One region of the Citrobacter tructae genome, then DNA from elsewhere that is predicted to be linked to it. Evidence: predicted binding sites of a transcription regulator. Region 1 holds the regulator's gene; the other holds the start of a gene.

Region 1 (15,272 bases):
CGTCTCGCCTGATGGTTAAAGTACTGGCTCAAGAAGCGATGCGCCTGAATATTCCTCTGCTCAATCATACTACGGCAATAAAAATCCTTACCGATGGCGAAGGTGAGATGCGACATGTGACGGGCGTGGTCGCTATCGACAAATCATGCAGGGAAAATCCCTGGCGTATGGTTATTATCCGTTGCCAGCATCTGGTATTCGCCACAGGTGGCCCCGGAGAGCTTTATCGGGAAAGTGTTTATCCGGTGAGCTGTTTTAGCGGACTGGGTATGGCGCTGGAAGCAGGGATTACGCTGGTTAACCTTACTGAGAGCCAGTTCGGTATCGGTACGCCGCGCACGCGGTTTCCCTGGAATCTTTCAGGGACCTACATGCAGGCGATGCCCCGTATCTTCTCTCAGGACAGCAAAGGTCAGCGATACAATTTTCTGGCAGATTATTACCCTACTACCCGTATGCTCGCTTCGGCCATTTTCCGCAAAGGCTATCAGTGGCCGTTTCATGCTGAGCGTATGCTTGATTATGGTTCCAGTTTGCTGGATGTTGCCGTTTTCGAAGAGACGCAAAAAGGGAACGCCGTTTTTCTCGATTTTCTGTCTGAACCCGAACCGGCAGCGGACGGCATCCCCTTCAGTCTCAACAATCTGGATGAAGATGTCGTTACCTACCTGAAAAATAACGATGCTCTGCTGGCAATGCCGCTTGCCAGATTGCAGCGTATGAATCCACTCGCTATCCGACTCTATCAGCTACATGGGCAAGATATCAGTAAATCACCACTACAATTTACTCTGAATAACCAACATCTTAACGGTGGAATTGATGTCGATGTCTGGGGAAAAACATCTCTTGCCGGTTGCTATGCTGCCGGAGAAAACGCAGGTACACACGGTGTAACGCGTCCCGGCGGAGCTGCACTCAATGCCGGGCAGGTTTTTGCTCGCCGCTGCGCGCAACACATCGCGCATCAGCCACAACAAGCCCAACATGCAGGCATCGATCGACAGCAAATATTGTCTGCAATACATGAGGCGCAAAAATGTCTGACATCAGCCCCACAAGGCTTACTACGTGAGAATGTGCGGGAAATCATCCAGACCACGATGAGCACCCACGCCGCCATTTTATGCCGCATGGAAGGGATCGAAGATGCCGTGCGGACAATTAAAAAACTGTGTGACGATATTGAGCAGTTCGGCATTCAGTCTGATGCAAACAGCCTTACTCGCTCACTCCAGTGGCAACAGAGCACTCGTCTCGCGCTGGCAGTACTGCTTTCACTTCAGTTTTATATCCACAACGGTGGCGGAAGCCGGGGAGCCAGAGCGATTTATGACGGGAAATCAGGCATCTCACCACAAAGCGCTCGTGGACCACTTCAGACCTGGAGCTTTCGACCTGAAACTCAAGCTGACCGTCAAAGAATGATCTGTATTCGCCGGGTTTCCGATGATTATCAAATCTACTCGAGGATCTGCCGTGAAAGGGGATCATTATCATTAAACGATTTTGAACGTCAGTGGCTCAATTGGTTAACAGCCAGTGTTTTTTACACGACTGAGTAATCATTTAGTGATAGCGGCCCCACCGGCAAAAAAATGACCACAGAGGATGTCGACTACTGTTAGGCTTAGGAAAGATCTGTCGCTCAGCAAAGGAGTTTACATGGCAACACGTATTGAATTTCACAAGCACGGCGGCCCCGATGTACTGAAGGCTGTGGAGTTTACGCCCGCTGACCCGGCGGAACATGAAATCCAGGTTGAAAACAAAGCGATTGGCATTAACTATATCGATACCTACATCCGTAGCGGGCTGTATCCGCCCCCTTCTCTTCCCAGCGGGTTAGGCACCGAAGCGGCGGGCGTGGTCAGCAAAGTCGGCAGCAAAGTGACGCACATAAGCGTCGGCGATCGCGTGGTTTACGCCCAGTCCATGCTCGGCGCCTACAGTTCCGTGCATAACGTCCCTGCCGATAAAGCCGCCATTTTGCCCGACACCATCTCATTTGAGCAGGCTGCAGCATCCTTCCTGAAAGGCTTAACCGTTTTCTATCTGCTGCGTAAAACCTATGAAATCCAACCTGGCGAACCGTTTCTGTTCCATGCAGCCGCTGGTGGTGTCGGTCTGATTGCCTGCCAGTGGGCAAAAGCATTAGGGGCGAAGCTGATTGGTACCGTCGGCAATGCGCAGAAAGCGCAGACTGCATTGCAGGCCGGTGCATGGCAGGTGATTAACTATCGTGAAGAGAGCATTGTTGAGCGCGTTAAAGAGATAACCGGTGGTAAAAAAGTGCGGGTGGTTTATGACTCCGTGGGTAAAGACACCTGGGAAGCCTCACTGGACTGCCTGCAACGTCGGGGTCTGATGGTCAGTTTTGGTAATGCTTCCGGGCCGGTGACCGGCGTTAACTTAGGGATTCTGAACCAGAAAGGTTCACTGTATGCCACACGCCCTTCTCTGCAGGGCTACATCACTAACCGCCATGAATTGACCGAAGCCAGTAATGAGCTTTTTTCGCTGATTGCCAGCGGGGTTATCAAGGTTGATGTGGCAGAGAGTCAGAAGTATGCCCTGAAAGATGCGCAACGCGCGCATGAAGTCTTGGAAAGCCGGGCAACGCAGGGTTCAAGTCTTCTGATCCCTTAATTTCTACCGTTCCTAACTCATTTCAGTAGCAAGAAAAAAACCGATACGTTACTGAAGTTTGTGTCCGGAGTAAGTGAACACAGCCAGCACACTAGCGGTTTGAATGATGGCGGGAATACAAAGAATTAGGGCTTCCCGTAGGAAGCCCTTTCTTTTTTTAGTTCGGCTGTATGTAGGGTACAGCTCGATGAATTCGTTAACCGCGCAATAGTGACAGATTTGATTATCAATTCCTATTTGGTTCTAAAGGCAATGTTTCAGGTTGTGACGCACCGCTCAATACCTTAGTAAAACCGACGGTTATTGCGCTGATACTGTGGGACTTTTGGCGCTTTTATCGCCTTGATCACCCACACGACGGCGACAGCCAGTAACAGCCACGGCAACAGTTTAATCATCAGCGCAAACATCCCGCCAAGGAACATCACGGCAGTCGCCACCATCAGCGCGGCCAGAATCCCCAGCAGTGACACGCCGGTGACCATCAGCATGACAAAAAAGCCAATCACAAAAAGTAGTTCCAGCATGATGCTCTCCCATAATGAATTTCTGCTTAAACCATTACAAAAATCATGCCAAAATTAATACGTTGATTTATAAAGAAAACGTCCCGCGACAATGCGCAGGACGTGGTGAAATTGACTAACTTTTGGTGAATACTTAACGTTTATCTGCCACCAGCTTTAAGGCATGTTCCAACACGTTAATATCCGCTCCGGCTTTGTGCGCATTTTCGCTCAGATAACGACGCCACTGACGTGCCCCCGGAATGCCCTGGAACAGCCCCAGCATATGGCGGGTGATATGCCCCAGATAGGTTCCCTGGCTCAGTTCACGCTCAATGTACGGGTACATGGCGCGCACCACGGCAACAGGGTCCGCATCAGCGCCAGCACTGCCGAAAATTTCGCGATCCACAGACGACAGAATACCGGGATTTTGATAGGCTTCACGCCCCATCATCACGCCATCCATATGTTCAAGATGCGCTTTCGCTTCTTCCAGCGATTTAATACCGCCGTTGATCGACATAGTCAGTTGCGGGAAATCACGCTTTAGCTGATAAACGCGGTCATAATCCAGCGGTGGGATCTCGCGGTTTTCTTTCGGGCTCAGCCCGGAAAGCCAGGCCTTGCGGGCGTGGATGATAAACATCTCGCATTCGCCTTTACCAGAAACCGTGTTGATGAAATCACACAGAAATTCGTAGCTGTCCTGGTCATCAATACCAATACGGGTTTTGACCGTGACCGGAATCGATACCACATCGCGCATCGCCTTGATGCAATCAGCAACCAGCTGCGCGTTGCCCATCAGGCAGGCACCAAACATCCCATTCTGTACGCGGTCAGAGGGGCAACCTACATTAAGGTTAATCTCATCATAACCCCGTGCTTCAGCCAGCTTCGCGCACTGCGCCAACGCCACCGGGTCGCTTCCGCCCAGCTGTAATGCTATCGGATGCTCTTCGTCGCTATACGCCAGATAGTCGCCTTTGCCATGAATGATTGCCCCGGTGGTCACCATCTCCGTATAGAGCAACGTCTGGCCAGACAGTAAGCGCAAAAAGTAGCGGCAATGTCTGTCCGTCCAGTCGAGCATCGGCGCGATAGAAAAACGATGAGCAGGAAAAGCGGTGGACTGAGATTCAGGCAGCATGGCGAATAATTAAGCATCCGGTTAAAAAAGGGCGCTACTATAGCATAGACCGCGACGATAGTGAGCCACATCGTCGCGGATCCCCTCACGCTATTTCTGCCCTGGCTTTCCGTCGTGGGAACCAAAAAACTGCGGTGGATGGTCCACCCAGCGATCTTCGCGCGTGGCCGCATACACCGGGTTGAGCGGGTAATAGATTCGGTTAAATTTTTTATTTGCCTCACCGACGACCAGCAGGCGTACCTCTTCACTGGTGTTATTGATAAAGGTGTGGCACACGCCAGTTCCTGCCGGAAATCCAACGCTGTCGCCCGGTTCCAGCTTCCATAAATAACCGTTAATCCACGCCTCCGGATACCCTTCAAGCACGTAGATAAACTCTTCTTCATCGCTTTCGGCGTGAGGATACGACGTGCGGCGGCCCGGTGGCAGGCGTTCATGATGAATGCCGAGGCGTCCCAGGCCCAGTTTGCGGGCAAGCGGCGCGCCAATAGAAAACAGCTCATCGCTGCCGGGATAAGTAGAGTCATCTACCCCTTCCACCTCGCGCCAGTGGCGAATACAGTCCGGTCTTTTCATTTTATATTTTCCAGTATTGCGATGCGTCAGGTATAGCACACGGCGGCGGATCTCGGCGTTTTAAGCAGAACATGATAAAGTAAGGGAATATCCTTCCACGCAAATCGAGGCGCTAAAATGGAAAGAACCCCTACCCAGGAGTTGTTGGCTCAAGCTGAAAAACTCTGTGCGCAACGTAACGTGCGGCTCACGCCACAACGCCTCGAAGTGCTGCGTCTGATGAGCCTGCAGGAAGGAGCGATTAGCGCCTATGATTTGCTTGATCTGCTGCGGGAAACCGAGCCACAGGCCAAGCCGCCTACCGTGTATCGTGCTCTCGATTTTCTGCTAGAACAAGGTTTTGTCCACAAGGTGGAATCCACCAACAGCTACGTGCTCTGTCATCTGTTCGATCAACCCACCCACAGCTCAGCAATGTTCATTTGTGACCGCTGCGGTGTGGTGAAAGAAGAATGTGCGGAGGGAGTAGAAGACATCATGCATGCGCTGGCGGCGAAAATGGGTTTTGCCCTGCGTCATAACGTGATTGAGGCACATGGTCTGTGTCAGGTCTGCGTGGAGGTTGAAGCCTGCCGTCACCCTGGCGACTGCCAGCATGACCATTCGATTCAGGTGAAGAAAAAAGTCGGGCGCTAAGCGGAAGAACGTACATCCTTGTACATTCAGGCGGGAGGGGATAATTACCAACGGTAGTCGTTGCGGGTTTCCCAATCCTTCACTTCTTTCTCCGCCTGATCTTTCGCGTAACCGTAACGTTCCTGGACTTTACCCACCAACTGGTCACGCTTACCTTCAATGACCGTCATATCATCATCGGTCAGTTTGCCCCATTGCTCTTTCACTTTACCTTTCAACTGCTTCCAGTTACCGCCGACTTCGTCTTTATTCATCATCAGATCCTCATCGTTAGGTTGTGAATAGCGAGAGTGCTGCGTCCAGACACGCTATGTTTTTGCTGGACGTGAGAATAAGTGTAGTCAGTGATTCTGAGTTCTATTTATTATTCGGAACTTTTAACCATCCTGTTCAGGCAAACCAGGTACCATTTCGCCAGTGACGCCGCCAGATGAAGGCCAATGAAAGTCCACGCAGCGCCAGAAAAACGGCGAGCGCCAGCCATAAACCGTGGTTTCCCAACAGCGGTAACGCGAATAAGGTTAATGCGAATCCCACAGCGGCAACGGCCATGCTGTTACGCATTTCTGCAGCTCGCGTCGCGCCAATAAACATACCGTCGAGCAGGTAACACCAGACGCCTACCAACGGTAACACCACCTGCCAGATGAGGTAACGATCGGCTAACTGCTGAATCTGTGGCAAGGAAGTCAACGATGCAATGATGTGCCCGCCGAAAAGGGCATAGACCAGCGAAAAAAGGATCGCCACAATTCCCGACTGCCGACACGCGGCTCGCCAGACATCCAGCAGTTGGCTGCCATCCCGCGCGCCATAAGCCTGACCAGAATGTGCTTCCACGGCATAGGCAAATCCGTCCAGCGCATAGGCGGTGAACGTCAACAGAGTCATCAGAACGGCGTTGACTGCAATAATATCGCCCCCGAGACGCGCCCCCAGCACCGTAATCGCGCCAAAACAGAGCTGCAACAACAGCGAACGCAGCATGATGTCGCGGTTCAGCGCCAGCAAACGGCGAAAGTTTCCGCGCCATGCCTGTTTCAGTATCGCGAGTGAAACACCACGCAGATGGAGAACCTTGCGCACCATCAGCAGACCAATCAACAGCGTGGCATATTCTGCAATGACCGTCGCCAGCGCGGCCCCCTGCACGTTCATATGCAGGCCCATCACCAGCCATATATCGAGCACAATGTTAAGGATATTGCCGACAATCAGCAGGATAACCGGCGCCCTCGCGTACTGAACACCGAGCAGCCAGCCAAGCAGCACTAGATTCGCCAGCGAGGCTGGCGCGCTGAGCCAGCGGATTTCAAGGAAGCGCCGGGCCTGTTCCAGTACCGCTTCACTGCCACCGACAATGTGCAGCGCCAGATCGATAATCGGCATGCGAAACACCGCAATTGTCACCCCAGCTCCCAATGCCAGAATCAGCGGTTGCACCAGCGCACGTGCCAGCGCCTGCGGATTTTTTGCGCCAAATGCCTGAGCCGTCAGCCCGGTGGTACTCATGCGTAAAAAGAGCAGCAGCATAAAGAGAAAACTGGTTGCCGTCGCCCCAACGGCTACGCCGCCAAGATAGACCGGGCTATCCAGATGACCAATCACCGCCGTATCCACCAGTCCCAGCAGGGGAACGGTGATATTGGAGAAAATCATTGGTAAGGCGAGGTGCCAGAGTGCTTTATCAGAGGAGGTAAAGAAAGGCATACAGAAAAGCCTGATGAAAAGAAGTGAAAACTAACTGTGGCGCAGAATGCGCCACAGTATTAATACAGAATTACAGCCATTCACCGTTACGGATAACGCCGACGGCCAGTCCTTCAATAGTGAAGTTTTGCTCGCGCAGGTCAACAACGATAGGTTTGAATTCGCTGTTTTCTGGCAGAAGCTCGACTTTATTTCCCTGCTTTTTCAGTCGCTTAACCGTCACTTCATCATCGATACGAGCAACCACCACCTGGCCGTTACGCACGTCCTGCGTTTTATGCACTGCCAGCAGGTCTCCGTCCATAATCCCAATATCTTTCATCGACATTCCGCTGACGCGCAGCAGGAAATCGGCATTCGGTTTGAACAATGAAGGATCGACCTGATAGTGGCCTTCGATGTGCTGTTGCGCCAGAAGCGGCTCACCTGCGGCAACACGGCCTACAAGCGGTAATCCTTCTTCTTCTTCATGCAACAAACGAATACCACGCGATGCGCCAGAGACGATTTCGAGCACCCCTTTACGCGCCAGCGCTTTCAGGTGTTCTTCAGCCGCGTTTGGGGAACGGAACCCCAAACGCTGCGCGATCTCCGCACGCGTCGGTGGCATACCTGTCTGGCTGATGTGATCTCTAATAAGATCAAACACCTCTTGCTGCCTGGCCGTTAACGCTTTCATTCCGCCCCCTGGGTGTATATACAGTTATGCTGTGAGTATATACAGCTAAAGGCGATTTTGGAACCGCAAACTGCACAAAAAACAGGAGATTTATGAAGTTGTGGAATCCTTATCGCAAATGCGACCACAACAGGATGCCCCAGGTGATCAGGGCGACAAAAATAGATAGCAGAACGGCTGCCGACCCCATATCTTTAGCCCGACCGGAAAGTTCGTGATACTCAGATCCAATACGGTCAACTACAGCTTCAATGGCGCTGTTTAAGATTTCAACGATCATCACCAGCATCACCGAGCCAATCAACAACACGCGGGTAATGGCATCGACATCCAGCCAGCAGGCGATGGCAACCCCCAGCAGCACGGCAACACTTTCCTGACGAAATGCTGCTTCATTTATCCATGCGGCGCGGAAACCTTTCCAGGAATAGCCTGCAGCTTTGATAATTCGGGTGAATCCAGTGGTATTATTGGCCATCAAAAAGAACCTTTTTACATTATTAGCGTCAATGTCATTGTAACGTTACCCCGTTTGTTTCAGGGTGTGGCAAAGCAGCGCGAAGTATGACCGGATACACCAGAAATTCACTAAACTTTCTGATATCCTTGCAGCGCATTTGCATTATTAACCAGAGGCTTTACATCGTTTATGTCCGGCTGGCCACGAATTTACTACAAATTACTGAATTTACCATTAAGCGTCCTGGTAAAAAGCAAGTCTATTCCGGCGGAACCTGCCCCGGAGTTGGGACTCGATACGTCTCGTCCCATTATGTACGTTCTACCGTACAACTCAAAAGCTGACTTGCTGACGCTGCGTGCTCAATGTTTGGTGCACGATCTCCCCGATCCCCTGGAACCGCTGGAGATAGACGGGACTTTACTGCCGCGCTACGTGTTTATTCACGGCGGCCCGCGCGTGTTTACCTATTACACGCCAAAAGAAGAGTCCATCAAGCTGTTCCATAACTATCTCGACTTGCATCGCAGCAATCCAGACCTGGATGTGCAGATGGTGCCGGTTTCGGTGATGTTTGGTCGTGCGCCAGGACGCGAGAAAGGCGAGGTCAATCCGCCGCTGCGTATGCTGAACGGTGTACAGAAATTCTTTGCGGTGTCCTGGCTCGGTCGCGACAGTTTTGTCCGCTTCTCGCCTTCGGTCTCCCTGCGTCGCATGGCAGACGAACACGGCACGGATAAAACCATCGCCCAAAAACTGGCGCGCGTGGCGCGTATGCACTTTGCTCGCCAGCGCCTGGCCGCAGTCGGCCCGCGCCTCCCTGCCCGTCAGGATCTGTTTAATAAGCTGTTGGCCTCAAAAGCGATCGCCCGCGCGGTAGAAGATGAAGCGCGCAGTAAAAAAATCTCCCACGAAAAAGCGCAGCAAAACGCGATTGCGCTGATGGAAGAGATCGCCGCCAACTTCTCCTATGAGATGATCCGCCTGACGGACCGTATTCTGGGCTTTACCTGGAACCGGCTATATCAGGGCATTAACGTTCACAATGCGGAACGTGTACGCCAACTGGCGCACGACGGCCATGAAATTGTCTATGTGCCCTGCCACCGCAGCCATATGGACTATATGCTGCTGTCGTACGTTCTGTACCACCAGGGGCTGGTTCCACCGCACATCGCTGCCGGGATCAACCTGAACTTCTGGCCAGCAGGTCCGATTTTCCGTCGTCTGGGCGCGTTCTTTATTCGTCGTACCTTCAAGGGCAACAAGCTGTACTCCACCGTTTTCCGCGAATACCTGGGCGAGTTGTTCAGCCGCGGTTACTCTGTTGAGTACTTTGTCGAAGGCGGACGCTCACGTACCGGTCGTCTGCTGGACCCGAAAACCGGCACGCTGTCGATGACCATTCAGGCGATGCTGCGCGGCGGTACGCGTCCGATTACCCTCGTACCAATCTACATCGGCTACGAACACGTGATGGAAGTCGGCACTTATGCAAAAGAGCTGCGTGGCGCGACCAAAGAGAAAGAGAGCCTGCCGCAGATGCTGCGTGGCTTAAGCAAGCTACGTAACCTGGGCCAAGGCTACGTCAACTTTGGCGAACCGATGCCATTGATGACCTACCTCAACCAGCACGTGCCGGAGTGGCGTGAATCTATCGATCCTATCGAGTCGATTCGCCCAGCCTGGTTAACGCCGACGGTAAATAACATTGCCGCCGATCTGATGGTGCGCATTAACAACGCTGGCGCGGCCAACGCCATGAACCTGTGTTGTACCGCGCTGCTGGCTTCCCGCCAGCGCTCTCTGACCCGCGAACAGTTAACTGAACAGCTTGATTGCTACCTCAGCCTGCTGCGCAACGTACCGTATGCGTCAGATGCGACGGTTCCTGCGCAAAGCGCCAGTGAGCTTATCGATCACGCCCTGCAGATGAACAAATTTGAGGTTGAGAAAGACACCATCGGCGACATCATCATTCTGCCGCGTGAGCAGGCGGTATTGATGACTTACTATCGCAACAATATTGCGCATATGCTGGTGCTGCCGTCACTGATGGCGGCGATTGTGACTCAGCATCGCCGTATTTCGCGTGCTGCGTTACAACAGCATATTGACGCACTGTATCCGATGCTGAAAGCCGAGCTGTTCCTGCGCTGGGAGCGCGATGAACTCGCAGGGGTGATCGACGAACTGGCTGAAGAAATGCAGCGTCAGGGTCTGATTACAGTGCAAAACGATGAACTGCAAATCAACCCGGCCCGCTCCCGCACGCTACAGCTGCTGGCGGCAGGTGCGCGCGAGACTCTGCAGCGCTACGCTATCACCTTCTGGCTGCTGAGTGCGAACCCGTCCATCAACCGTGGTACGCTGGAGAAAGAGAGCCGCACCGTGGCCCAGCGTCTTTCCGTACTGCATGGTATCAACGCGCCGGAATTCTTCGATAAAGCGGTGTTCAGTTCTCTGGTGCTGACCCTGCGTGACGAGGGCTACATCAGCGACACCGGCGATGCCGAGCCGGAAGAGACGATGAAGATCTATCAGATGCTGGCCGAGCTGGTCACATCCGATGTACGTCTGACCATCGAGAGCGCCACACAAGGCGAGTAAGCATAAAAAAACCGGTCGACATGACCGGTTTTTATTTTGCAGACTAACCTAAACTCAAAGATGCCAGTAACTCATCGCCAGACCTAAAAACAGCACCAGGCCCACATAGTTATTATTCATAAACGCTTTAAAGCAGGCATCCCGTTCGCGGTTAACGATCAACTTCTGCTGATACACAAACAGCGCACCCGCAACCAGCAGAGACCAATAATAGCCCAGCGCCAGTCCGTTTAGCCAACCCACCAGCGCCATCAGCCCCAGTACGCCCACCTGCAGAATCCCAATGATCAACTTATCGTTCTGACCAAACAGAATCGCGGTTGATTTAATGCCAATCTTCAGGTCATCATCCCGATCAACCATCGCATACTGCGTGTCGTAAGCCACCGCCCACAGAATATTGGCGAGGAACATCAGCCAGCAGCTCAGCGGTACAGACTCGCTCACCGCGGCAAATGCCATCGGAATAGACCAGCCAAACGCCGCGCCCAGCACCACCTGCGGCAGATGCGTGTAGCGCTTCATGAAGGGATAGACCCACGCCAGAGCTAGCGCGGCAATAGATAACAAAATCGTCATCGTATTTAGCGTTAACACGAGCAGGAAGGCGAGCAGCACCAGCACAACAAACAACGTGCGGGCCTCTTTCTCAGTCACCGCTCCGCTTGGCAGTGGTCGATTCGCCGTGCGTTTGACATGTCCGTCAAATTTTCTGTCGGCGTAATCATTTACCACGCATCCGGCAGCGCGCATTAACCACACTCCGGCAACAAAAACCGCCAGGATCCACAATTGCGGCACCCCAGGGGTTGCCACCCACAGCGCCCACAGCGTTGGCCAGAGCAGCAGTAAGGCGCCGATTGGCTTATCCGTACGCATCAAGCGGTGAAACGCCAGTAGCTTATTCTGCGTCAGACTCCACTCCATCTTTATAATCCTCTCAGTACAACGGCGATGCAGGTAAAAAAAGCTCGGTAAGCATCAGCGGCTTACCGCTCAGTCGCAGGCGGGAACGACGCCCCCACAGCGCTGCATCGCGGCCAATCTCAATAAAATCTCGGGTCAATGTCGATGATGTAAACAGGTAGCGCCCGAGCGGGGTTTTCCCCAGATTTTGCAAGGCCAGCTCAGGGCCGCACAACGTAGATTCAGGCACCACTGTGCGCCCGGCAAGCCAGGGTTCACCATCCGCGCAGAGCAGGATTTCACGTAGCCAATAGCGGGATTCTGTCGGTAGCAGCGTCAGTTCTTCAGCCACCTCATTTTGACCAACAAATCCTTCTCGTATCAACGTTACGGTTACCCGTTTTCCCTGCTGCTCAAAACGTTTGGTCATGGAGTCTTCCAGTAACAACCAGTCAAGCAGTTGGGGGTCTAGCGTCGGGATCGCATCAAAATAACGCAGCGCACGCAGTTGCGTTAACGCAGGGTGTGGCATGCCTTACTCTCCGATTTATAACCTGGAGGCATTGTATCGCAGAAAAGGCATTACGGGGTGAGCAAACATAATTAAGTGATCGGCAGAGCAACATAAGTGTAACAAGTAGCACCGAAGGATAAAAAAAGGTGCGCCAGGAGACGCACCAGTTGTTGCAAAATCAGCAATGTGGGGAGACGGTTACCCCTTGCCTTTTACACTGCTGATAAAGGTGGAACGGGCAGATTTCGATCCCAGACGTTCAGCTTCATCAAGCAGCTTCAGCGCTTTATCGACATCGCCTTTCGCAACGGCATCCTTAATAGCCTGGTTAAAATAGCTTTCAGTGTCGTTCAGCATCGGCTCGCTTTTCTGCGGTGCAGGCGCCGCTACCGGAGCGGCTACCACCGCAGTCGGAGCCGCATAGGCTGCTGCAGGCGCGGCGGTATTACCCACCGTCACCGGTCCTGGACCGGCGGAGCCAAACAGCGGCCCGACCAGTACACTGGAAGAAGAGCTGGTTTTCACTTTCAGATTCAGCAAGCCATCGGTGGTATGACGGGCGATTGGGTCCGGAATATCTGGTACAGCATTACCCACGCCCTTGGCATAGGCTTTTGCCGGGTCAAGCAGGGTCGTGGTCTGTTGGAGATCTTTCTCGGTGGTAAAGACCAGAACATAGAGCTTCTGCTGGCCCAGCGCTGGCGTCAGGCGCATGACCCCTTCCAGGCGATCCGCGCTCATCACGCCCGGTTCCTGGTAGGTGAAATAGCTGCTGGGGAAGAAAGCAGATGGCGTCATGTTCTGATCAAGAATCAGCACGTTTGGCGCAAATACGCTGGTTTGTTTGTTCACTTCGCTGGAAAGCGTCAGCGTCAGCTCACCAATATTGGCCGGTACGCTATAGGCGGCAACCGGACCGCTAATCCCCGCCACGTCCAGTCGTTGACCGGCAGTCGCAAGCTGCGTGGATTGGGTTTTGGATTGATCTACGGGCGTCCAGGCTAATTGTTGCAGTGCGGCTGTGGGAATAGCGGGTGCGCCAGTGGTGTTCTGCGGCACAAAATTCACATCGGCCAGGCTGATGCCGGGCGCACTGGCAAATAACCCTGCAGATAAACAAAGGGCAACGAGACTTTTCTTCATTTTCATTGTTATCACCTCAGATAGCATGGGTTCAGCGGTGGCCAGGCAATAGCGCGCTAAACCTTAAGTAAGAGGGGCTTACGCCCCTCTTTCGGTCATGACGTCAGATTAATGCTGGATTACCACCAGATTTCCATCTGGGCACCGAAGGACCACTCGTCGCTGTCGCCACGGCTGGTGGTGCTGATACCGGAATTAGTCGCCGCAGCGAATTTGGTTACGTCGTTACCATTTTTGACGTAGCCCCATTCTTCATCCCATTTTGCATACGTTGCGAAGACGCGGATTGCCGGGCGTGACCAGATGCTGTCGCCAGCCTGCCACTGTTGCGCCAGGGTGATTTTGTACTGGCTGTTGCGATCGCTGGTCTGTTGCGATTTCACGTTGTCATAGCCAACTTCCAGCAAGGTGCTCATGATCGGCGTCCATTTGTACATCGGACGGATACCCACGGTGTACCACTCGGTACCCAGGTCGTTATCCATGTCGAGGTTCTGGTACATACCGACGTACATCAGATCCCATTTGTCGCCCAGGGAGATTGCACCGTGGTCCAACACGCGGAACAGGCTACCGTTGTTATTGACGACGTTATTGGCGATATTCGAAGTAGAACCATCTGGATTGGTAATGGTTCCGGTAGAAGAACCATAAGAGCCTTGGTTCAGGCCTTTACCCTGAGTGGTCATGGAGTCTGTCGCATACTGAACGACAAACTTGTTATAGCCTTTCAGCATGCTCTGGGTATGTTCAGCGGTGAACATCCAGCCATCTTTTGAAGCACCGTCTGCCAGGCTGTAGTCATCGGTGGTGTTAGCACGACCGTAGTCCACACCCAGTTCCAGCATACCGTCCGGGTTAATGGCCATCTGCGCTAAACGCACGTCGAACACGTCGTTAGCGGTGTCTTTGGTACGGTCATAAATATTCTGGCTGCTGAACGCGTAAGAGCCGCCCGCTTCCTGAGAACGCGTCGCTGCCAGGGCCAGTTTACCGAAGCCCAGATCGATGTTTTCAATACCGGCACCAGGACCAGAGATATCCCAGTAGTAGAAGTCGATCATGTGAACATCATGACGCTGATAGAAGCGCTTACCGGCCCAGATAGTAGAACCAGGCAGCCATTCGATCAGGTTTTTACCCTGCACGTTTGCTTCACGGAATGCCGGGTCGGTACCTTCCCAGTCATTCTGCTGTGCGACGGAGTAAGCGACGTTGGTGTCGAAGTAGAAGCTCTTATCGCCTTCTTTCCACACTTCCTGGCCCAGTTTCAATTCCGCATAGGTTTCACATTCGTTACCGAGACGGTATTTACTTTGTGCACCGGTTGCCTGGAAACACTGTTGTTCACCGCCACTCCCCGTCCAGCCAATACCGGAACGAGCGTAACCGTGGAAATCTACAGCCATTGCCTGAACAGACATAATGCCTGCTGCTACAGCAACCGCCAGAGGGAGTTTGCGCAGAGTAATCATCGTTCTATCTCCTGAGATCATTGCTTTTCTTTAAACGCTTCACCCTTCGGACTGCCTCTTTGTTGGCTGCGTTCTTTCACTTGCCGCCTCGATGCAGTCGCGAATAGTTTTGCGTTTTGTTTTTTTAATGGGGACCTTAAACGCCCGGCTCTTGGTGCAACCGACGACATGCAGTGCCATCCTCACGGAACAGATGGCAACGCTCTGGCGGCAGGCCGATAGCGAATGTGGCACCCTCTTCTACCAACACCA
Region 2 (15,272 bases), 1.2 Mb from region 1:
TATTTCGCGCAGGCGGGTGAGCATAATTTGCGTAGCTTAACCTCTTTTACGTCTGTACGCAGGTGCGCTTTGCGGCTTTGGGGTACTCTCCTGAAGCGCCATCACAACACTTGCGAATTCTTTCATCACCCTGCGATAGACATCGCGTTTAAATGACACCACCTGTCGAACCGGATACCAGTAACTCACCCAACGCCAGCCATCAAACTCGGGCGTGCTGCTGGTTTGCATATTGATCTCAGCATCGCTGCTTATCAATTGCAGAAGAAACCATTTTTGTTTCTGGCCGATACAAACCGGCTTCGTGTCCCAACGCACCAAACGTTTCGGTAACTTGTAACGCAACCAGTTACGAGTAGAAGCAAGGATCCGGACATCTTTACGACTGAGGCCCACTTCTTCAAACAGTTCCCGGTACATCGCCTGCTCTGCTGTCTCTCCCGCGTTTATCCCACCTTGCGGGAATTGCCAGGAGTGCTGACCAAATCGCCGGGCCCACATGACCTGCCCCTGGCGGTTACAAATTACTATCCCTACATTCGGGCGGTAGCCATCGTCATCAATCACCGGACTACCTCAACATAAACCTTATATATAAACGATTGTTTCACACTCCTGAGAGGCGGTAAACCACTCTGTGAAGCGCACGAGGCTCTAATAACAATTGAATAACTCACAGCAAAGGACTGAGTTATAAACAGAGGATGGACGACTTAGGCGATTTTATTCACCTTTTCTGTGGATATAGTTGTGAAGAAGTACGGAATTACTATGGGAAAACCCGGAACAGTCTGAATAAGGCCGCGGTCGCATATAAAAATTAGTCTTCTAAATTCATTCAGTTAAAAGCATTCACAGCCAATAAACGCCCAGAAACGTGATGTGCATCACGCATGCGATCTTCGATCTGATGAAAGATCAACCAGCGTTGGATTTATCCACAGATTGTGCCAATAAGTTAGGCACATTTTGTGTGAAAATTCGATTTTCGTCGCACGTCAAGGCTGTAAATTGAAACAGTAGTGGGGGTTTTTCACAGTTATCCCATCTTTCTGTGGATAACATGGTGTAAGATCCTGTTCATTGTCAGTGACCAGAATTGGAAAACCCAATCGACTGTTGCGCAACTCTGCGTAATGAAATCTAAAAATCAATATAAATCAGATAATTGAATAAAACATGTGGAAAAAGATAAACTTTGTCCACTCGGTATAAAATCATTGTTCATTTTTTCGCCTAAGGGTTAACTCAATGCCAAAACTCCAGCCGCTGCTTTCCCCCCCTGAATCTGAGGCTCAATTGCTTGCCCAGGCACGGCAGCTCTCGGGTTATACATTAGGGGAACTGGCAGCAATGGCGGGGATAGTGACTCCCAAAGATTTGAAGCGGGATAAAGGCTGGATCGGCGTGCTGCTGGAGATTTGGCTCGGGGCCAGCGCAGGCAGCAAACCGGAACAGGATTTTGCCACGCTGGGTGTGGAGCTGAAAACGATCCCTGTGGACAGTCTTGGAAAACCGCTGGAAACCACCTTCGTTTGCGTAGCGCCGTTAACAGGCAATACCGGTGTAACGTGGGAAACCAGCCATGTCCGCCACAAGCTTAAACGCGTGCTGTGGGTGCCAGTTGAAGGAGAGCGTAGTATCCCGTTAGCACAACGGCGCGTGGGGTCTCCGCTGCTGTGGAGTCCGAATGAAGAAGAAGACCAGCAATTGCGCCTGGACTGGGAAGAATTGATGGACATGATCGTACTGGGCCACGTCGAACGCATCACCGCCCGCCATGGGGAAGTGTTACAGCTACGCCCAAAAGCCGCCAATGCAAAAGCACTTACCGAAGCCATTGGCGCAAATGGTGAGCCTATCCTGACCTTACCACGCGGTTTTTATCTGAAAAAGAACTTCACGCGCGCGCTGCTAGAGCGGCATTTTTTATTCCAGACACAATAGGCACAGCGCGGCCTTTCACCCGCCGCGTTACGCGCCTATAATTAGCGCTTCTTTTTTTTGGCAGGACTTTGTTCGATGTTATTTGCATGGATAACCGATCCTAACGCCTGGCTGGCGCTCGGTACGCTGACGCTGCTGGAGATCGTTCTTGGGATCGACAATATTATTTTCCTTTCTTTGGTAGTTGCCAAACTCCCGACCGCGCAACGCAGTCATGCCCGACGTATCGGGCTGGCGGCAGCGATGATCATGCGTCTGGCACTCCTGGCCTCTATCGCCTGGGTAACACGTCTGACAAACCCACTGTTTGAGGTATTTGGCGAGGCGATCTCAGCACGTGACCTGATCCTTCTACTCGGTGGATTGTTCTTAATCTGGAAAGCCAGTAAAGAGATCCATGAGTCGATTGAAGGTGAAGAAGAAGGGCTGAAAACGCGCGTCTCCTCTTTCCTGGGGGCAATTGTGCAGATCATGTTGTTAGATATTATCTTCAGCCTGGACTCCGTCATCACCGCAGTAGGCTTGTCCGATCATCTGTTTATCATGATGGCGGCGGTGGTCATTGCCGTCGGTGTGATGATGTTTGCAGCACGCCCGATAGGCGAGTTCGTGGATCGTCACCCATCGGTAAAAATGCTGGCGCTCGCTTTCCTGATTCTGGTCGGTTTCACACTGATTCTGGAAAGTTTCGATGTGCATGTGCCGAAAGGGTACATTTATTTCGCGATGTTCTTCTCTATCGGTGTAGAGACCCTGAACCTGTTGCGCAATAAAAAGAACCCGCTCTGAACCCATTCATCGCTCCCTGCAAGGGGAGCGATGACCCACATCACCTTTTGTTCTCACAGATTAAGATTTTACTGCTTTTGTCCGGCGTAACTTCGCGTTATTACTAAACTAGTGTCAGACGCAGGCCATGTGAGGATAAATAGATGAAAAAATGGGCAGTTTTAATTTCCGCAGTAGGATTGGCTTTTGCCGTTTCTGGTTGCAGCAGTGATTATGTAATGGCGACAAAAGATGGTCGTATGATCCTGACCGATGGTAAACCTGAAATTGATGACGATACCGGTCTGGTGAGCTACCACGATCAGCAAGGCAATGCGATGCAGATTAACCGCGATGATGTGTCTCAAATTATTGAGCGTTGATGGTTAAGGTCAGCTACGCTGCTGGCCTTAACAATTTTGCTTCCCTTTTTCCCTTCCCTCAGCCATTTTTATAATCCTTATGTTGTGATTATAAAAAGGAAACGGCTATGCAATATCACCGTATACCCCACAGCTCGCTGGAAGTCAGTACACTGGGGCTGGGCACAATGACGTTTGGTGAACAAAACAGCGAAGCCGACGCACATGCACAGCTTGACTATGCCGTTGCACAAGGCATCAATTTAATCGACGTTGCCGAGATGTATCCGGTCCCGCCGCGCCCTGAAACCCAGGGACTCACGGAAACCTACGTCGGCAACTGGCTCGCCAAACACGGCAACCGTGAAAAACTGATCGTGGCCTCAAAGGTCAGCGGTCCGTCGCGTAACAATGACAGCGGTATTCGTCCTAATCAGGCGCTGGACCGTAAAAACATTCGTCAGGCGCTTAACGACAGCCTCAAACGCCTGCAAACTGATTATCTGGACCTGTATCAGGTTCACTGGCCTCAGCGCCCGACCAACTGCTTTGGCAAGCTGGGCTACAGTTGGACGGACTCCGCGCCGGTGATCACCCTGCTGGAAACGCTGGAAGCCCTGACCGAATTTCAGCGCGCCGGGAAAATTCGCTATATCGGCGTGTCCAACGAAACCGCATTTGGCGTGATGCGCTATCTGCATCTTGCGGATAAACACGATCTGCCGCGCATTGTCACTATCCAAAACCCCTACAGCCTGCTGAACCGCAGCTTTGAAGTGGGACTGGCGGAAGTCAGCCAGTACGAAGGCATTGAACTACTGGCATACTCGTGCCTGGGTTTTGGCACGTTAACGGGTAAATACCTCAACGGCGCGAAACCTGCCGGTGCGCGCAATACACTGTTTAGCCGCTTCACGCGCTACAGCAGTGAGCAGACGCAAAAAGCCGTCGCAGCTTACGTGGATATCGCCAAACGCCATAACCTGGATCCAGCGCAGATGGCACTGGCATTTGTGCGTCGCCAGCCGTTTGTCGCCAGCACCCTGCTGGGGGCGACGACCATGGAGCAGCTAAGAACCAACGTTGAAAGTTTGCATCTGCAGTTAAGCGAAGAGGTGCTGGCAGAGATTGAAGCAGTGCATCAGGTTTATACCTATCCTGCACCGTGATGGCGTAATGCGGTTGTTCTGCCGGATGGCGGTTTAAGCGCCGTATCCGGCCTACTCAGACAACCGGCATTTAATATTAATGACGGCGTTGCCAGATCCACAGCGCCGTAATCGCCAGTGTAAACAGTCCGCCAAAGCCAATACCGATGGCAACTGCCGGAATACCTACCAGTACCGCCAGCGAGTAAATACCAAGCATCAGCAGCATGGCGCTGTTTTCACCCAGATTTTGCACCGCGATGGCATTGCCCGCACCCACGCTTTTTTTACCACGCTCTTGCAGTAGCGCATTTAGCGGCACAACAAAGAAACCGCCCAGCACACCGATGAGCATCAGCAGCGCATAGGACGGCAGCAGCGCATGTTGCAGAGACAAGAACAGTACACCGACGCCAATCAGGATCCCCGCAGGCATACAACGAGACACCGTTTCCAGCGTCACCAACTTCGCTGCCGCACCGGCCCCAACCACAATCCCAATAGCCACCATGGCATTAAGATAGGTCGGCGTGGCGTTATCGGTAATACCCAGCGCTACCGGAACCCACAGCACCAGCAGAAAACGCAGCGTCACTCCCGCGCCCCAAAACAGGCTGGTTCCGACCAGTGAGAATCGCGTTTCACCGTTGCGCCACAGCGAAGACGCCGCACAGAAGAAGCTGCGCGTCATTTTCCCCAGATGCCACGACTGCCCCGGACGCGCGGCAGCCAGTTTGGGGATAGACAAGTTAGCCACCACGGCGCCCGCATAGGCCAGCGCGCAGACAGAAAGTGCGGCTATCACATGCCAGTCGGCCAGCACGCCGCCAGCAACGGAACCCAGTAGAATTGCGGCGATGGTTGAGGCTTCCATCAGACCGTTGGCTTTTACCAGTTTGTCGCCGGTGGTCAGTTCTCCGAGAATGCCATACTTGGCTGGTGAATAAGCCGCCGCGCCGACCCCCACCAGCGTATACCCCAGAAAAGGATTAACGCCGAAGCAAATACTTGCCGCCCCCAGCAACTTAAGGCCATTGGCAAACATCATCACCCTGCCTTTGGCAAAGCTGTCAGCCACCTGACCGACAAAAGGGGCAAAAAGAATGTAAGCACCCACAAACACCATTTGCAGGATCGGCTGGCTCCAGTCCGGATAAAATTGCTCCTTCAGCAATGCCAGCGTAGCAAACAGCAGCGCGTTATCGCCAAACGCCGACAAAAACTGCGCGGCGATAACGGACATCATCCCTTTAGACCAGATTGAAGTATTAGTGTGTACTGACTCACGCATGTTGTTTTTCCGCTTCATCTACCCAGCTTTTCAGCGTTACAAAGTCCGGCTTACCGCTGCCGAGCAGAGGGAGTTGTTTCAGGTGTCGAATATCACGCGGCACAGCGAGTTCAGGCACACCGTGTACACGGGCATACTGCAGCAGTTTTTCACGCGTCAGCTCGCTGTCTGTGGTGAACAGAACCAGTGCTTCACCCTTGCTGGCATCGCTCTTGATAGCCGTGGCGTGCATTTTGTCGGCGGAGACCGCGAGTGCCAGTTGCTCCACCATTTCCAGCGAGACCATCTCTCCAGCAATTTTCGCAAAGCGCTTGGCGCGTCCCTGAATCTGCACGAAGCCGTTCTCGTCAAAGCGCACGATGTCGCCGGTGTCATACCAGCCGCGCTCAACCTCGCCCTCGGCATTTTCTGCCGTCGGCACTTCCAGCACGCCCGGTTTTTCAACGCGCAGATAGCCGCTCATAATATTTGGACCTTTCAACTGCAAACGGCCACCGTCTTCAATGCCCGGAACGGCCAACAGTCGGGCATCCATACCAGGCAGAATGCGCCCTACCGTGCCCGATTTTGCCGCCATCGGCACGTTAATCGACACCACTGGCGCACACTCCGTCACGCCATAACCTTCAAGCACGCGCAGACCAAACTTCTCCTGCCACAATTGCTTGGTGGTGTCCTGCAGCTTTTCTGCCCCGGCCACCACGTAGCGCAGGCGGTGGAAATCATAAGGATGGGCAAAGCGCGCATAGTTGCCAAGGAACGTCGAGGTGCCAAACAGCACAGTGCAATTACGGTCGTAAACCAGTTCCGGCACGATGCGATAATGCAGCGGGCTGGGATAGAGAAAGACTTCTGCACCGGTCAGCAGCGGCGTGAACAGCCCCACCGTCAGGCCAAAAGAGTGGAACAGCGGCAGCGCCGACATAAAGCGATCGTCAGCAGTAAAGTCGGCAATAGTTTTAATTTGCTCGACGTTCGCCAGAATACTTTTGTGGCTGTGCACCACGCCTTTCGGGTGGCCCTCAGAGCCGGAGGTAAAGAGGATCACCGCCGCTTCTTCAGGTTGCTGTTTCACCTGCGCCAGATGTGGCATCAACAGATGAGAGAAAATCCACAGCTTATCGCCAAAGGTAACATCGGCTTTTAAATCCTCCAGATAAACCCAGCGCACCTGGGTAAGCTGTTCCGGCAGATGCCAGAGCTTACCTTTGTCGAGAAACTGGCGGGAGGTAAAAATAGTTTTGATTTCGGAGGCGGTAATGGCGCTGGTTAATCCCTTCACACCCGCCGTGTAGTTCATCATCGCCGGAATACGTCGACGGGCAATGGCCCCAAAAATCACGGCGGCGCTGATCCCCGCGTTGGGCAGCATCAGGCCAATCTTCTCGCCTTCTACGCTGTACTTTTCCAAAATGCGTGCGACAAACAGCGTTTTGGTCAGAAGCTTACGGTAGCTGTCCGGGATAAAATTAACGTCTTCAATGCAGTTTTTGCCTGCGCCAAAACGGTATTTCGCCGACAGCAAAGATTCATATAACGTTTCACGCGGTCGCACGGCCATGCGCGCTTCCATCATAATCTGGTGCAGCATTTCACCGGCGAGCTTACGGCGATCGCGTGCGCGCGGCGCTTCCGGCATCGGTAGCTTGGTGGGCGGCAGGATGTGCAACTGAATGCGCGGGAAGAAGCGCCGTTTAACCAGACCTTTCAGACGGCTAAAATAGCTCAGCTCCGCACCCTCAATGCGTACAGGCACCACCGTCGCGCCCGATTTCGCAGCGACAAATCCGGCACCGTCATAGATTTTCATCAATGAACCGGTGGTCGAAATACGGCCTTCAGGGAAGATAACCACCGGGCGTCCCTGCTCAACCAGACGTACCAGATGTTTAATTGACATTGGTTTGGTCGGGTCTAACGGCACGAAATCAATCAGTGGGGTGAGCCAGCGCATATACCATTGCTGGCTTATCGAGGTGTAAACCGCAAAAACCGGGCGAATAGGTAAGAACAGCGCCAGCAGCATACCATCGATAAAAGAGACATGATTGGGAGTGATTAAGACGCGTTCTCCCCGTAGCGCACTGACATCACCCGTAAGGCGAACGCGGAAAAGCACGCGAAACAAATTACGAAAAAACCCTAATAGCATCTCAACTCCCTGTACCATCGATTATATAAGGATGAATGGTGGCAGATTATACGAGTTGGGGGATGGGCGCGACAGGTAAATGGAATCCGAAAACAGAGGCGAAAAAAAACCTGCGCATCCGCGCAGGTTGGTGCAAGAGACAGGGTACGAAGTGCGTACCGAATAATCTCACCAATCAATACCTCTGGGATCTTGATTGTGGTCTGCACATGCCTGATATGCCAGTTCGAAAACGCAAAGGAATGAACCCAAGTGCAACCAGTTGTGTAAATTATCCCTTACTGTTACAGATACACGTAAGGCAAAAAAAAACCTGCGCATCTGCGCAGGTTGGTGTAAATCTTGTGATCAACTCGAAAGTCGATTTCACCTATCAATACCTCTGGGATCCCAACTCTAGCAATCGAATCAACGCCCTCGCCAGCGAACAATCGCAACAGCTCATCGCAAAGTGTAAGCAAAGATTTTCATTTTCTATTTCTGTCTTACTTCACTCGTGCGCGCTCACATTTGCGAAGTCCTGATGGGCAATCTGCTTGAACAGCCAGCCATTTTCCGTAACACTGACGGAATGTAAGCGTTTACCCACAACAGGTACTATCATGGCGACCATAAAGGACGTAGCCCGACTAGCTGGTGTATCAGTCGCCACCGTTTCTCGAGTGATCAATCATTCCCCCAAAGCCAGCGAAGCATCGCGCCTGGCTGTAATGAGTGCAATGGAATCACTCAGCTACCACCCCAACGCTAATGCGCGTGCGCTGGCACAACAATCCACAGAAACCATCGGCCTGGTGGTGGGTGATGTGTCCGATCCATTCTTTGGGGCAATGGTTAAAGCTGTCGAGCAGGTGGCCTATAACACCGGTAACTTTTTACTAATTGGCAACGGCTATCATAACGAACTGAAAGAGCGGCAGGCGATTGAACAGCTTATCCGCCACCGCTGCGCGGCCCTCGTAGTCCACGCTAAAATTATCTCGGACGCGGAACTGGCGTCATTAATGAAGCAAATCCCCGGCATGGTACTGATCAACCGCATCCTGCCGGGTTTCGAACAACGCTGCGTGGCCCTGGATGACCGTTACGGCGCATGGCTTGCAACCCGCCATCTCATCCAGCAGGGTCATACACGCATCGGCTACCTGTGCTCCAATCACAGCATTTCGGATGCAGAAGATCGTCTGCAGGGCTATTACGATGCACTGGCAGAAAGCAATATCCCGGTTAACGATCGGCTGGTGACCTTCGGCGAACCGGATGAAAGCGGCGGCGAACAGGCGATGACGGAGCTGCTGGGACGTGGCAAAAACTTCACCGCTGTCGCCTGCTATAACGATTCGATGGCGGCGGGCGCCATGGGTGTATTAAATGATAATGGCATTGATGTGCCGAGCGAGATTTCACTGATTGGCTTTGATGATGTGCTGGTTTCCCGCTACGTGCGTCCACGGCTGACGACGGTACGTTACCCGATAGTGACGATGGCAACCCAGGCCGCCGAACTGGCGCTGGCGCTGGCAGAAAACCGTCCAGTGCCGGAAATTACCCACGTATTTAACCCCACCCTGGTACGTCGACACTCCGTATCGACGCTGACAGAATCAGGGAATTCGTCGTCAAACGATTAATCAGAGTGGCCAGATTCACCATCAAAGCAGCGTAAGCCCGATAAATACTATCGGGCATTCACTCAAAACAGTTCCAGCGCCAGCAGCTCTTCAATGGTCTGGCGACGGCGAATCAGTCGCGCTGCGCCGTTATCAAACAGCACTTCCGGCAGCAGCGGACGACTATTGTAGTTCGACGACATCGACGCACCGTAGGCTCCGGTATCGTGTAGTACCAGATAATCCCCGGGCACGACCGTTGGCAACAGACGGGTTTCAACTTTGCCGCCCTCCTGCTGGGTAAACACGTCACCCGATTCGCACAGTGGCCCGGCAACCACGGTCTCCCGTTGAGGAGCCAGTTCCAGCGAACGACCATCCCCCGCCAGGGCCGAAATATGATGATAGCTGCCGTACATTGCCGGACGCATCAGATCGTTAAAACCTGCATCGATCAACACAAAGTGGCGGCTACCCATCGCCTTCACGCTGCGCACCTGCGCCACCAGCACACCCGCTTCCGCGACCAAGAAACGCCCCGGTTCGATCTCAAGCTTCACCGGATGCCCCAGATGTTTAGCAATTTGCTCACGCGCGGCGTTCCACAGACCGAAGTAATGATCGGTGTTGACAGGCTCTTCCCCTTCACGATACGGAATGGATAAACCACCGCCCGCCGAGATCGCTTCAAGATCCTGGCCAAACTCAACGACCTGACGCACCATCGCGCCGCACACCTGCTCAAGATGGCCGTAATCGACGCCGGACCCAATGTGCATGTGAATACCGACCAGCTTCAGCTTATAGCGCTGAATTACTTCCAGCGCCGCCGGAAGCGAGCTGTGCCAGATGCCATGCTTGCTGTTCTCGCCACCTGTATTGGTTTTCTGACTGTGCCCGTGACCAAAGCCCGGGTTAACGCGCAGCCATACGCGGTGACCTGGCGACACCTGGCCCAGTTGCTCAAGCATATCCACCGACCCGGCGTTAACGGGGATCTGCAGCTCGTGCACCCTTGAAAGCGTCGCTTCATCAATCATGTCGGCAGTAAAGACGATTTCATCGTTACCCGGCACAAACCCCGCCGCCAGCGCTCGTTCAATTTCACCTAATGATACGGAATCCACCTTCACGCCCTGCTCGCGCATCAGGCGCAAGATATGAATATTTGAGCAGGCCTTCTGAGCAAAACGCACCACATCAAACTGGCTCAATTTTGCAATTTGCGCGCGGATAATCTGCGCATCATAAACCCAAACCGGGCAGCCGAATTCAGCAGGCAGGTGTAGCAGGTTATCGGCGGTCAGATCGGTGTCGATATTGTTGAGCGGGCGTGGCATAGCGGACTCCAGTCATCATCTTTTTTATGATTACGCCACAGCCAGAAGAGAATAAAAAATATCGTTTTATCGCGAGTCTATGCAAAAATGATATGGATTACTTGATTCGAGGATTGTCCATGCCTGCCGTTAACTTGCGCCATATCGAAATCTTTCACGCCATCATGACGGCAGGAAATCTCACAGAAGCCGCGCGGATGCTGAATACTTCGCAGCCGACCGTCAGCCGCGAGCTGGCACGATTTGAGCAGGTACTGGGATTAAAGCTGTTTGAGCGCAGCCGTGGACGTCTACACCCCACGGTGCAAGGGCTGCGGTTATTTGAAGAGGTACAGCGTTCCTGGTACGGACTGGAGCGGATCGTGAGCGCCGCCGAAAGCCTGCGCGAGTTCCGCCAGGGCGAGCTGTCTATCGTCTGTCTGCCGGTATTTTCGCAATCCTTTTTGCCATCGCTGCTACACCCGTTCCTGGCACGCTATCCGCAGGTCAATATTCAGATTGTGCCGCAGGAATCACCGCTGCTGGAGGAGTGGCTGTCAGCACAGCGTCACGATTTAGGCATAACAGAAACGCTGCATACTCCCGCCGGAACTCAACGCACGGAGTTGCTCTCGTTAGATGAAGTCTGCGTGTTGCCGCAAGGACACCCGCTGGGTGAAAAATCGGTCTTAACGCCGCAGGATTTTCAGGGCGAGAACTATATTAGTCTGTCGCGAACGGATAGCTACCGCCAACTGCTGGATGCTCTGTTCCACGAGCATGAGGTCAAACGGCGCATGGTCGTAGAGACGCATAGCGCCGCCTCCGTTTGTGCGATGGTGCGTGCCGGGGCGGGAATCTCGGTGGTCAATCCTCTCACTGCCCTGGATTATGCTGCCAGCGGCGTTGTCGTCCGCCGTTTCAGTATCAACGTACCGTTTACCGTGAGTCTGATCCGCCCATTGCATCGGCCCACATCGGCGCTGGTTGATGCGTTCACAACGCACCTGCAAACCGATCTTGCGCGTCTGCTCGATCCGCTGGATGCTATTTTAGACCGGCCTATGACAGCATAAACTCCACCGCATCCGCCGCGTGAATGGCCGCGGTATCAAACACCGGAACCGGGCTAAGCTCTGCGGGAACCAGCAGACCAATCTCAGTACAGCCAAAAATAACCCCCTGTGCGCCCTGACGCGCCAGCGCGTTAATCACGCCAAGGTAATAATCGCGCGAAGCATCGCTAAATTCGCCGAGACACAACTCATCAAAGATTATCTGGTTAATCTTCTGGCGGTCGGCCTGTTCAGGGATCGGCGTGCTAATACCAAATTCAGTCTGTAAGCGCTCACGGTAGAAATCCTGCTCCATGGTGTATCGCGTACCCAGCAGCGCCACGTTGCTCATTTTCTGCTGGCTGATGGCACGACCTGTTGCATCGGCAATGTGCAGAAACGGCACGTCGCAGGCAGTTTCAATTGCTCCGGCCACCTTATGCATGGTGTTGGTACACAACACAATCCCTTCTGCGCCCGCCTGCTGTAACCCCAGCGCAGCCTGCGCCAGAATATCGCCCGCTTTATCCCACTCACCGCGACTCTGACACAGCTCAATCTCATGGAAATCCACGCTGTGTAGCAGGATCTGCGCGGAATGCAGGCCGCCTAGACGCTGCTTAACGCCTTCATTAATGAGTCGATAATAAGGAATGGTCGATTCCCAGCTCATACCGCCTAACAGACCGATCGTTTTCATCATTACCCCTTATTCGTTGTTGTCTCTCCAGTGAACCAAAGATGTGATCAACTTTCCACATCTGTGAACCAGCATTTCTTTTTTTAATGCTCTGAGATACGTTTACTGAAACAACGTTTCAGTAAATTACAGGAATGCCGGATGTTTATTTTTCATACAGAGACCACCCTTGAAGATCTGGGCAATGGCGTTACCCGCCGCATTTTGGCTCACGATGGCAAAATGATGGCCGTTGAAGTCAATTTCGAACAAGGTGCGATTGGCCCGATGCACAACCACCCACACGAGCAGTTGACCTATGTGCTATCCGGAGAATTTGAATTTACCATTGGCGAAGAAAAGCATGTCGTGCGCGCAAGAGACACGTTGTATAAACAGCCCAATATTATGCACGGCTGCGTGTGTTTAAAACCGGGAACATTACTCGATACCTTCACGCCGGTACGCGAAGATTTCCTGAAAGCATAATTTCCACCGTTTTCAGGCCGCCCTTTCAGCTTCATATCCGAAATGTAAGGCTTAAAAGAAAAAAAACCCTGCCGTTTTTGGGCAGGGTTTTTATTTGTCGATATTGGAAGAAGAGCAGTTAACGTGCCAGCCAGCCGCCATCTACCGCAACGGTATAGCCGTTAATATAGTCAGATGCGCTGGATGCCAGGAATACAATTGGCCCTTTCAGATCGTCAGGCAGACCCCAGCGGCCCGCCGGGATACGATCTAGGATTTCTGCGCTACGCTGCTCATCAGCACGCAGTTGTTGCGTGTTGTTGGTCGCCATGTAGCCCGGAGCAATCGCATTAACGTTGATATTGTGTTTTGCCCACTCGTTCGCCATCAGACGGGTTACGCCCATAACGCCGCTTTTTGATGCGGTGTAAGACGGAACGCGGATACCGCCCTGGAAAGAGAGCATGGAGGCGATGTTAATAATTTTGCCGCCGTTGCCCTGCGCGATAAAGTGCTTCGCCGCCGCCTGGGACATAAAGAATACGCTCTTAATGTTCAGGTTCATGACGTCGTCCCAGTCTTTTTCGCTGAAGTTGATCGCATCATCACGACGAATAAGACCCGCGTTGTTGACCAGAATGTCGATATGACCGAATTCAGCCACTGCGCGCTCCAGCAGCGCCGGGATGCCGTCAATCTGACGCAGGTCGGCGGTCATGCTTAAAAAGCGACGACCCAGCGCGGTAACGCGCTCGATGGTTTCGGTCGGTTCAACGATGTTGATACCCACGATATCGCAGCCCGCTTCCGCCAGACCCAGCGCCATACCCTGGCCCAGGCCAGTGTCACAACCGGTCACAACGGCGACTTTACCTTCAAGAGAGAATGCATTCAAAATCATTGTTAATCCTTATTTATCATATTGCCCATCACCGACAGGTTGAGTGGCCGCCCGCGACTAGCGCAGATCTTTTACTGCGACGTGGTCCATGTCATCAAAGACCTGGTTTTCGCCGACCATACCCCAAATGAATGTATAGGCTTTTGTGCCAACACCAGAATGAATAGACCAGCTTGGGGAAATGACCGCCTGCTCGTTGTGCATCACAATATGACGCGTTTCCTGAGGCTGTCCCATCATATGGAATACGCAGGTGTCTTCTTCCATATTGAAATAAAAATAGACTTCCATACGACGTTCATGGGTATGGCACGGCATGGTGTTCCACAGGTTGCCCGGGGCCAGTTCGGTCAGCCCCATGCTCAACTGGCAGGTTTCCAGCACATCCGGCACAAAATATTTGTTGATGGTACGACGGTTACTGGTGAGGTCATCACCCAGAGTGACTGGCGCAACGTCTGCTGGCGTGACTTTTTTGGTTGGATAGGTAGTGTGTGCTGGTGCGCTGTTGTAGTAAAACTTAGCCGGTTTCGCTGCATCGATACTCGCGAAAACCACTTCTTTTGCCCCTTTCCCGACGTACAGCGCATCGCGATGACCAATTTCATAGCACTGGCCGTCAACGGTAATCGTGCCCGGACCGCCGATGTTGATCACACCTAATTCACGACGCTCGAGGAAATAGGTTACGCCCAACTGTTTGCCGACTTCGCCCCCCACGGAGACGGTTTTGGCCACTGGCATAATGCCGCCAACAATGATGCGGTCGATGTGGCTGTAGACCATGGTGTATTCATCTGCAACAAACACTTCTTCGACCAAAAACTCATTACGCAGCCCCTGAGTGTCCAGGGTTTTCGCGTGCGCACTATGGATACTTTGTCTTACGTCCACATTTACCTCCAGTGATAAATTGACCGTGAATTCTTGAGCGATAGCAAAACGCCGTTCCGTTTTACCTAATGCGTTCATGATATCCCTCCCGGAACGCGTTTTCAATTATAACTAAAACGATGTTTCACTTTTTATGCAAGTTAATATCAAAAGTGTAATTGCGATCACGCTAGCGCATATAAATAGCGATCCTTATTTAAATAAAATCTTTTAAAACAATTGGATATGTAATCAATCAAAAGAGTAACGCATTAGCGGCAAGCATAACGCATTGAAAATACAGTCGTGCTATAGACACGCTCACACACCTTTTCTAACAAAGTGCGTTGTTAATCACATGAAATAAAACACTGTTTTGATAAGTTGGCGAGGTTTGAGAATGCATGTTTCTGTAACTGGCCTTGCCCTCCCGCTGGAGGGCTTTTTTGCAGGTGCAGAGATGACACAGCAGGGAAGGCGTTTGAGAAAGGAAATCTAAGGTCGTTAATCTCGTTCAATGGCGAGCGCGACGCCCTGACCACCGCCGATGCACAACGTTGCCAGGCCTTTGTGCGCCCGACGTTTCACCATTTCATGCACCAGTGAAACCAGAATCCGGCAACCCGATGCGCCAATCGGATGGCCCAGAGCAATGGCTCCGCCGTTCACATTCACCCGCCGCTCATCCCACTCCAGCAT

The links. Region 1 encodes LexA, which represses DNA repair genes until DNA is damaged. Its sites were predicted from a motif close to TNCTGTATGTACATACAGNA; they were not measured.
Region 2: the regulator LexA is predicted to act here: its motif matches at 1,003-1,022, upstream of mutH (DNA mismatch repair endonuclease MutH).

The regions. Positions count from the first base shown of each region.
Region 1 covers NZ_CP038469.1:3,066,459-3,081,730, forward strand. The annotation lists gene E4Z61_RS15380 (FAD-dependent oxidoreductase) at 1-1,565, shown strand, start outside; gene E4Z61_RS15385 (quinone oxidoreductase) at 1,666-2,649, shown strand; gene pspG (envelope stress response protein PspG) at 2,934-3,176, opposite strand; gene dusA (tRNA dihydrouridine(20/20a) synthase DusA) at 3,310-4,308, opposite strand; gene E4Z61_RS15400 (cupin domain-containing protein) at 4,399-4,887, opposite strand; gene zur (zinc uptake transcriptional repressor Zur) at 5,005-5,523, shown strand; gene E4Z61_RS15410 (CsbD family protein) at 5,568-5,777, opposite strand; gene dinF (MATE family efflux transporter DinF) at 5,914-7,233, opposite strand; gene lexA (transcriptional repressor LexA) at 7,304-7,912, opposite strand; gene E4Z61_RS15425 (diacylglycerol kinase) at 8,022-8,390, opposite strand; gene plsB (glycerol-3-phosphate 1-O-acyltransferase PlsB) at 8,562-10,982, shown strand; gene ubiA (4-hydroxybenzoate octaprenyltransferase) at 11,037-11,909, opposite strand; gene ubiC (chorismate lyase) at 11,923-12,420, opposite strand; gene malM (maltose operon protein MalM) at 12,601-13,551, opposite strand; gene E4Z61_RS15450 (maltoporin) at 13,665-15,020, opposite strand; gene malK (maltose/maltodextrin ABC transporter ATP-binding protein MalK) at 15,157-15,272, opposite strand, start outside.
Region 2 covers NZ_CP038469.1:4,294,991-4,310,262, reverse strand. The annotation lists gene ptsP (phosphoenolpyruvate--protein phosphotransferase) at 1-24, opposite strand, end outside; gene rppH (RNA pyrophosphohydrolase) at 37-567, opposite strand; gene mutH (DNA mismatch repair endonuclease MutH) at 1,252-1,947, shown strand; gene E4Z61_RS21305 (TerC family protein) at 2,023-2,736, shown strand; gene ygdR (lipoprotein YgdR) at 2,880-3,098, shown strand; gene E4Z61_RS21295 (NADP(H)-dependent aldo-keto reductase) at 3,206-4,246, shown strand; gene lplT (lysophospholipid transporter LplT) at 4,323-5,516, opposite strand; gene aas (bifunctional acyl-ACP--phospholipid O-acyltransferase/long-chain-fatty-acid--ACP ligase) at 5,509-7,668, opposite strand; gene E4Z61_RS24190 (hypothetical protein) at 7,707-8,192, shown strand; gene galR (HTH-type transcriptional regulator GalR) at 8,271-9,299, shown strand; gene lysA (diaminopimelate decarboxylase) at 9,362-10,618, opposite strand; gene E4Z61_RS21260 (LysR family transcriptional regulator) at 10,738-11,673, shown strand; gene E4Z61_RS21255 (aspartate/glutamate racemase) at 11,660-12,352, opposite strand; gene E4Z61_RS21250 (cupin domain-containing protein) at 12,494-12,820, shown strand; gene kduD (2-dehydro-3-deoxy-D-gluconate 5-dehydrogenase KduD) at 12,939-13,700, opposite strand; gene kduI (5-dehydro-4-deoxy-D-glucuronate isomerase) at 13,758-14,594, opposite strand; gene E4Z61_RS21235 (acetyl-CoA C-acetyltransferase) at 15,078-15,272, opposite strand, start outside.